One region of the Xylophilus sp. PBN-3R genome, then DNA from elsewhere that is predicted to be linked to it. Evidence: predicted binding sites of a transcription regulator. Region 1 holds the regulator's gene; the other holds the start of a gene.
The links. The regulator LexA, encoded in region 1, represses DNA repair genes until DNA is damaged. The targets are predictions, from matches to a motif close to ACTGTATNNNNATACAGT.
Positions count from the first base shown of each region.

Region 2: the regulator LexA is predicted to act here: its motif matches at 1,713-1,730, upstream of AC3ANW_RS19255 (DUF3072 domain-containing protein).

Region 1 is NZ_CM173225.1:3,195,504-3,199,944, forward strand. It holds gene kdsB (3-deoxy-manno-octulosonate cytidylyltransferase) at 1-101, shown strand, start outside; gene adk (adenylate kinase) at 252-908, shown strand; gene AC3ANW_RS15180 (asparaginase) at 919-1,854, opposite strand; gene lexA (transcriptional repressor LexA) at 1,947-2,642, shown strand; gene AC3ANW_RS15190 (hypothetical protein) at 2,806-3,177, shown strand; gene AC3ANW_RS15195 (D-2-hydroxyacid dehydrogenase family protein) at 3,255-4,262, shown strand; gene AC3ANW_RS15200 (type IV pilus assembly protein FimV) at 4,290-4,441, opposite strand, start outside.
Region 2 is NZ_CM173225.1:4,028,561-4,033,001, reverse strand. It holds gene AC3ANW_RS19265 (L,D-transpeptidase) at 1-170, shown strand, start outside; gene AC3ANW_RS19260 (DUF2252 family protein) at 375-1,619, shown strand; gene AC3ANW_RS19255 (DUF3072 domain-containing protein) at 1,805-2,029, shown strand; gene AC3ANW_RS19250 (DUF3606 domain-containing protein) at 2,319-2,501, opposite strand; gene AC3ANW_RS19245 (DUF3606 domain-containing protein) at 2,619-2,867, opposite strand; gene AC3ANW_RS19240 (zinc-dependent alcohol dehydrogenase) at 3,127-4,275, shown strand; gene AC3ANW_RS19235 (hypothetical protein) at 4,382-4,441, shown strand, end outside.

The DNA of each region.
Region 1 (4,441 bases):
GGCACGGGCGCCGGATCGCTGTATTTGTAACAGCAGCAGCACCCGGCGGGGGCGTCGACACGGCGGAAGATCTGAAGCGTGTCAGGGCGCTGCTGACCTAGGGCAAACCGGGGCATTTGCCTCTGGGGCGCGAAGGTTTCGCGAAAGGTGTGCATGTTATTCTCGACTCAAGCGAGAGCACCATGCCCACCCCCTTCACGGGAGTGTGTGCGGCCAGCGGTGCCACAGATTTTTACTATTCGAGGAATTTCATGAGACTGATTCTGCTGGGCGCGCCGGGCGCCGGTAAAGGCACGCAAGCTGCTTTCATCTGCCAGAAATACGCCATCCCACAAATTTCGACCGGCGACATGCTGCGCGCAGCAGTCAAGGCCGGCACGCCGCTGGGCCTGCAGGCCAAGGCCATCATGGAGTCCGGCGGACTGGTCAGCGACGACCTGATCATCAACCTGGTCAAGGAACGCATCGCCCAGCCCGATTGCGCTAAGGGCGTGTTGTTCGACGGCTTCCCCCGCACGATTCCCCAGGCCGACGCCATGAAAGCCGCCGGCGTCAAACTCGACTTCGTGCTCGAAATCGACGTGCCGTTCAGCGACATCGTCGAACGAATCAGCGGTCGCCGTTCGCACCCTGCATCGGGCCGCACCTATCACCTCAAATTCGCTCCGCCCAAGGTGGAAGGCAAGGACGACCAGACCGGCGAAGACCTGATCCAGCGCGAAGACGACCGGGAAGCGACCGTGCAGAAACGGCTGGACGTCTACAGCGCCCAGACCCGTCCGCTGGTCGAGTACTACTCCAGTTGGGCAGCGCAGGACCCTGCGGCCGCGCCCAAGTACCGCAAGATCAGCGGCGTAGGTTCTGTCGAGCAGATCACCGCCCGGGCCTTCGAAGCCCTGTCGAGCTAAAGCAGCCCCGTCAAGACGCGATCAGCCGCAGCTGCATCGCGATCCTGGCCTTGGCGGGCGGCAGTGCAGCCTCCGCCGAGCCTGGCACCACCGATTCGGCATCCCCCAGGCTGCATCGGCTGCCGATCTCCACCGGCACGCCCAGCGATCTTGCTTCCGCGAGTGCCTCTTCAAGCCGATGGTGCAGGCTGGCATTGCCGGTACCGCCCACCACCAGACCCTTTACGCCCGCGGCGAGCAAAGCGTGTACCTCTGCACCGGTCGCGCCCGCATGGCTGGTGATCCACGCCACCCACGGCAACGGCTGCCGGGCGGCGAGCCAGGCCTCCAGCCCGGCCAGGGCCTTGGGTTGAAAGGCTGCATCCGACATCGGCCATGGGCGTTCCTGCAGCACGCTCCCGTTCTCCACGCGTGCCAACGCACCAGCATCACCGGCCTCGAAGGCATCCGGGCGCAGCGGGTGCACCTTTCGAACCTCGCTCCCCGTGAAAAGGCGGCCGGCAAACATGACCAGGACACCACGCAAGTCAGCATGCGCTGCGACCATCAATGCATCGCGCAGATTGCCGGGACCGTCGGGCGTCCGGTGGGTGGAGGGATACATCGCGCCCGTCAGCACCACCGGCTTTGCAGGGGACAGCGTGGCGGACAGAAAGTACGCCGTTTCTTCCAGTGTGTCAGTACCGTGGGTCACCACCACGCCGGCCACGTCGTCTTGTGCGACCCAGTGAGCCACCCGCAGCGCAAGCTGCAACCAGAGAGCTCCGTCCATGTCCTTGCTGTCGACCTGCGCGACCTGCTCGGTCAGCACCTCGAATGCCAACGGCAGACCCGCACCTGCCACCAACGCATCCACCGACACCTCGCCCGACCGATAACCGCGCGGCGCCGAAGCATCGCCCACACCCGCAATCGTCCCGCCCATCCCTAAAACGACAATTTTCATCGATTCACACAACGCCGGTGCTTGCCAGCGCGAAAAAACTGTTTAAAAATACAGGTACTGGATATCCAGACAGCCCGCTTACCGGAGTTGCCATGATCGACCTGCCTTCCCCCGTCAAACTTACCGCGCGCCAGCAGCAAATTCTGGAACTCGTCCAGAACGCCATCGCCAGAACCGGTGCCCCGCCCACGCGCGCCGAAATCGCTGCAGAACTCGGTTTCAAGTCGGCCAACGCAGCCGAAGAACACCTGCAGGCCCTGGCGCGCAAGGGCGTCATCGACCTGGTCAGCGGCACCTCGCGCGGCATCCGGCTCAAGAACACGCATTCTGCCGGTGCGGCACTGCAATCCACCACCAGCCGGGCGCAGCAGCTGATGCTGGCCATCCCGGGCCTGTCCCAGCTGGCTCTGCCGCTGGTGGGCCGGGTGGCGGCGGGCTCGCCCATCCTGGCGCAGGAACATGTCGACCAGACGTACCACGTCGAAGGCAGTCTGTTCCAGCACCGGCCTGACTACCTGCTCAAGGTGCGAGGCATGTCGATGCGTGATGCGGGCATCATGGACGGTGACCTGCTGGCCGTGCAATCCACACGCGAGGCCCGCAACGGCCAGATCGTGGTGGCCCGGCTGGGTGAAGAGGTCACGGTCAAGCGCTTCCAGCGCACCGCCCGCGGCATCGAACTGCATGCCGAGAATCCGGACTATCCCACCATCATGGTGGCCCCGGACGAGGCCTTCGAAATCGAAGGCCTGGCCGTTGGTCTCATCCGCAACACCATGCTGATGTAGTCACAAGCCGCGGCGAGAGGTGGCGGGCGTTCGGTTGGGGGCTTCGGTTTGAAGCGAAGCCCCCCGGCAACCCTCGCGCTGCGGTTTTTGCTTTCCTGAATCCTGCCTGTGTCCGACAACCACCGTTGCGATGGCGTAGCGCCAGTCGCCCAGGAGTTTTCACATGGGATTTGCCGCTTCTTCCCTGGTTTCCGTCATGTCGTCCAGCGCCAGCGCGGCGCTGCGTCCGCGATCGGGCAGGCACTGGATGGCTCCGCTCACCGGCTGGCTCGCGCGCCGGGTGCCTCTTTCTTCAAACGCCCTCATCTCCGCAACAGGGGCAGGTATCGAACCACCGCCAGCCGCTGAAATCGTGATGCCTTCCCCGCCAAACCGCCCAGCGCTCCGGGTGCTGAAGGTGGTGGACGGAACTTCGCGCCAATGTGCGGGGCGCATGGTCATATCGGGCCGCATGGCCGATGTATGCGCCGAACTTGATCGCCTCGCGGCCCGCGAGGCCCAGCGCACGATGGACCCGAGAGCCAACAGCAACTGAACACAGCAGACCAAAACTCACGTTTTTGCGGAGCGCGCCGTCGTGAGACCGCGTTGTAGCGAGGCACAATCACGAAGATGAATATCGTGATCCTCGACGACTATCAGGATGCGGTGCGCAAGCTGCCGTGTGCCTCCCGCCTGGACCCCTACTCCGCAAAGGTATTCACCAATACGGTGAAAGGCATCGGCCAATTGTCGGTCAGGCTGCGGGACGCCGACGTCATCGTGCTGATACGGGAACGCACGCAGATCAGCCGGCAACTGGTCGAAAAACTTCCCCGTCTCAAGCTCATCGCGCAGACCGGCAAGGCTGGACCGCACATCGATGTAGAGGCCTGTACCGAGCGCGGCATCGCCATCGCCGAAGGTGTCGGCTCGCCAGTCGCACCGGCCGAACTGACCTGGGCGCTCATCATGGCGGCGATGCGGCGCGTACCGCAATACATCGCCAACCTGAAGCACGGTGCGTGGCAGCAGTCCGGATTGCGCGCTGCGTCCATGCCTCCCAACTTCGGGGTCGGAATGGTCTTGAGGGGAAAGACGCTGGGCGTCTGGGGTTATGGCCGCATCGGCCAACTGATTGCCGGCTATGGTCGCGCGTTCGGCATGAACGTACGCATCTGGGGCCGAGAAGGTTCGCGCGCCAAGGCGCTGGAAGACGGCTACCAGGTGGCGTCCACGCGCCAGGAGTTCTTCGAGCAATGCGACATCGTGTCTGTGCATCTGCGGCTGAACGAAGAGACCCGCGGCAGCATCACGCTTGACGATCTGTCACGCATGAAGCCGACAGCACTGTTCGTCAACACATCGCGTGCCGAACTGGTTGAAACCGATGCGCTCATCGCCGCGCTCAACCGGGGCCGTCCCGGAATGGGTGCCGTTGATGTCTTCGAAGCGGAACCGCCGCTTCAGGGCCACGCCCTGCTGCGCCTGGAAAACTGCGTCTGCACACCGCATATCGGATATGTGGAACAGGACAGCTACGAGTTGTATTTCGGCGCAGCGTTCGAGAACGTGGTGAACTACATCAAGGGTTCGCCGACCAACATCCTGAACCCTGGCGCGCTGCAGGTCCGCCGCTGAAACGACTGCAGCGGACCGGCGTCCGCGTCAGCGTTTGGTTTCCTTGTCGATCGGCGGCAAGGCAACATCGAACATGTCGAAATCGATGATGTGAGGGTCGGCCGCCGCCTCCGGTGAGCTACGACCCGGGAGTTCGGTGTCGGGAATGGCCAGATCGTCGAACGAAACCTGAAGATCCT
Region 2 (4,441 bases), 830 kb from region 1:
ACAACCGCATTTCGTACGGCTGCATCAACGTTCCCGCCGCCTTTTACGACCAGTGGCTCAAGCCAAGCCTCGGCCGCCAGGCGAGTGTCGTGTACGTGCTTCCGGAGACCTACGCAGGGCGAGTCCGGTTCAGAGCAACGCTGTCCGCACATGCCGAACCTAAGAAATAATGGAATGAATTTCCTTGAGCAATTAACTTGCGCGTGGCGCTAGGTGCCCCGGCGTGGCAGAACCGCGTGAATCAGCGAAAGGGATATGACGCGTTGGGCCTTCTGTGATTTATGAGGCAAGTGCGCAGCGCTGACTCCTACGCACTGCGACGAAATTCAGCCATAAGGTGTTGCAAAACCTATTACAACACCGCAAGGCGCGACATGAATAAAACAAACAGCCATTTGATGCCAGGCCCGGACTTGCGTCAGCCCGTCCTGTTGAAAGCTAAAAACTTAAAGATGGCGACCTCCGCGCATGCCTACGTCAGAGGCAATACGTTGAAGTTTTACGAGTGGCTCGAAACCTCGGGTCCCATGCTTCCACAAGGCCCATCCATCTGGATTTGTGGAGACTGCCATGTCGGAAATCTGGGGCCAATTTCGGACACCGGTGGCAAGGTCAAGGTCCAGATTCGCGACTTCGACCAGACTGTCGTGGGAAACCCGGTCCACGACCTGGTCAGGCTTTCTCTGTCACTCGCCATGGCGGCGCGGGGATCAGACCTTCCAGGCGTTGTGACGGCCCGCATGGTTGAGCAGATCGCCGACGGATATGAATCCGCGTTCGGGCCGCCGGACGATGTGCAGGAAAACGCCAGGCCCAATGCAGTCAAAGTGGCCCTTAAAAGCGCGCAGCAGCGGACTTGGAAGCACCTCGCTCATGAACGCACCAAAGGCAAGACCATCGGAATTCCGCTCGGAAAAAAGTTTTGGCCAGTGTCCGCAAAAGAACGGAAGGCCATTACCGGCCTGTTCGACGAGGAACTGATCAGTGCGCTGGTAGCGCGTCTCAAATATCGCGAAAGCGATGCGAACGTGGAAGTGCTGGATATCGCGTACTGGATGAAGGGCTGCAGTTCGCTCGGCAACCTTCGATACGCGGTTCTGCTTGACGTTGGCGGTCAGGCGGCGACGGGCCATGACCTCTGTCTCATCGACGTGAAAGAGGCCATCAAGGCAGCGGCACCAAGGGCACAGTCTGCGGGTCAGCCGAGGGACAACGCCCTGCGTGTGCTCGACGGTGCCCAGCGAATGTCACCCAACCTCGGCGGTCGAATGGCGTCGGCCCATGTACTGGGACGGGCAGTCGTGCTGCGCGAACTGCTGCCCCAGGACCTAAAGCTTGAACTTGCAAGGGTTGACCAACGCGAAGCGATGCGGGCGGCGCGCTTTCTTGCGCGCGTCGTGGGCAAAGCCCATGCGCGCCAGATGACCGAGGCCGACCGCGTGCGTTGGGCTGCCGAGCTTGCCAAAGGACGCCGGTCGAAAACGCTCGATGCGCCGCCATGGCTGTGGAACAGCGTTGTCGACCTGGCGGCCATGCATGAAAAGGCTTATCTCGAACACTGCCGCCGCTATGCGCTTGAAAGCTTCGCGATGGACGACGTGGCGCAGCTTCTGAATTGAGCGTCTTTTTTACGGAATTACCGACAGGGGAGGAAGGCGGCGGTGGGCAGCTGCACACCTGAACCCACTTGATCTCAATTTGGTTGGCTTGGTGCTGTATGAAACCACAGGCATTTGCGATGTTTGCCTACGTTCAGCGCTCTGGCGCCCTCCGATAGTCAGTTCTTCAACAACCGGAGAACACCATGACCGACAAGCACGTACAGGCCGAGGCCGCAAACTCAAATATGGAAAAGGACCCCGCCAAATGGGTCACGGGCGATGAGCCGATGACTGGGGCCCAGAAATCCTATCTGGCCACGCTTTCGGAAGAGGCGAAAGTCGACTTCGACGAGTCGCTGAGCAAAGCTCAGGCTTCTATCCGGATTGATGAACTGCAGGCTATGACCGGTCGTGGCGCCGATTCCTGAATTTTGTTCTGCGGTTTCCAACATCAGTCATCTTTGAATTCGACAACAGCTACGCATGACCTGCCGGCGCGTCATGCTTAGCTGTTAGGTTGGAGTCGCGCATTCTTGATGCGGATCAGGGCCACTTCCCCGGCAGCTTGTTGACGGACCGCCATGCGTTTGTCGGCAGTGTCGTCAGCCGGGCCTTTGGTTACCGCCCAGCTGAGCATCACGCCGGCTAGCTGGTGATCGCAAAGTTGCGCCTCGCGTTGTAGCGGTGAAGTTTCTCGGCGTCAGCCCTGGCAATCACTTATTTCTTGGACTGAAGTTGCTTTTCGACAGCGGTGGCGCTGACGCCAACTGACTTCACCGCAGAGCGCAGCGTGTCGGCGTCGACACCGAACTTCTTTGTCCAGTAGGCCAATTCGTAGTCTTCATTGACGTTGACGCGAGTGCGATCTGCTGGGCCACTGTTTGATTTGTCATCAGCCATATGACGTCTCCAGATTATGAAAGGGATAAAACTTTAACAATGAAGAAGCTATCTACACACAGCTTGGCCCCGAATATCGAAGTAGCACCGGGCGGGAAACAGTCTTCAATTTTTCTGCTATTTTTCCGTATTTGCAGGGTTTGGAGCAACCTCATCGACGCGCTCCGTGTTTGTCGTGCTGCGAGTGCCTTTGAGGTGCATCTCAACGTCCGTTGCACGATTGCCGACTTTGATAATGGCATCCCTGATCTGCATCTCCGTCGAATCGAGCTTGCGAGCCCAATCCGCGACCGCTTGAGCGGAATTTGAATCGATGCGGTCTGGCTGGGTGCCGTCGCCCATGGAGTTGGATTTTTCATTCGTCATCGGGTCTTCCTTTGTCCTGGTTGATCACAACTTGCTTTTTCACAGCCTGCACCCATACCGCGGTGACCGGTTCCTTGTTCCTGCACGGTGTTCCTTGGTAATTCAGGGCACGAATGACTTGAACACACAAAAGCGCTGCACACGCTTTAAATGAGTCGCCACTTAATTGAGGTGATATGCCCACAAAGTCGTAGGACCAGGCCTTACAGCACCGGCCGGAGCAGACGCGAACGCTAGCGCATCAATCACGAAAGAACCCATGCTGGCAATGAACTACCGCGGCCCGTACCGAGTCCGGGCAGAAGAGAAAGACGAGCCTGTCATCGAGCATCCCAACGATGCCATCGTCCGGGTGACCAGGGCATGCATCTGCGGTTCCGACCTCCACCTCTACCACGGCCTTGTGCCCGACACGCGGGTAGGCACGACCTTCGGACATGAGTTCACGGGCATCGTCGAGGAAGTCGGCCCCTCTGTTCAAAATCTCAAGAAAGGCGACAAGGTACTGGTGCCCTTCAACATCTTCTGCGGCACCTGCTTCTTCTGCCGCCGCGAGTTGTTCAGCAATTGCCACAACACCAATCCCGAGGCGACGGCAGTGGGGGCGATCTTTGGTTATTCGCATACCGCGGGCGGCTACGACGGCGGCCAGGCAGAGCTCGTCCGCGTTCCGTTTGCCGACATCGGTCCGACGATCCTGCCGGCGGACATGGACGAGGACGATGCGGTGTTGTTGACGGACGCATTTCCGACCGGCTACCAGGCCGCGGAAATGGGCGGCATCCAGGAGGGTGACACCGTGGTCGTCTTCGGAGCCGGCCCGGTCGGCATCTTCGCTGCCAAGTCAGCATGGTTGCTCGGGGCCGGACGCGTCATCGTGGTCGACCACATCGAGTACCGATTGGCGTTCGTCAAGCAGTTTGCGCAGTGCGAAACAGTGGATTTCAAGTCGGTCGGCGACATGGCCATCCACCTGAAGAAAATGACGGATGGTCTCGGGCCCGACATCTGCATCGACTGCGTCGGTGCAGAGGCTGCAGGCAACTTCATGCAGACGCTCACCGGCGTGAAGATGAAGCTGCAAGGGGGCGCCGCCACGGTTCTCCACTGGGCCATCAATTCGGTGCGCAAGGGCGGCACGGTCTCGGTCGTCGGTGTCTACGGACCGACGTTCAGCGCTGTTCCGTTTGGTAATGCGGTCAACAAGGGGCTGACGCTCCGGATGAACCAGGCTTCGGTGAAGCGGCATCTGCCTCGGCTCATCGAACACATCCAGGCGGGGCATATCGAGCCGCGCAAGGTCATCACGCACCGGTTTCGCCTCGAGGAAGTCGCCGATGCGTACCACCTCTTCTCCAGCAAGCTGGACAACTGCATCAAGCCGGTTTTGCTACCGGCCGGCGTCTGAGCACCCAATGGTACCGATCATGGATAACAAACAACGCTTCGCACACATCCCCGGCTGGGGAGCAGACCTCGACCCTGCTGACAGGCCCGCGTACCCGAAAGAACGCATGCCTGCTCGCCTTCCCGGGCTTCACTGGGACCAGCCCGCACAACAGGAAGCAAAGGTC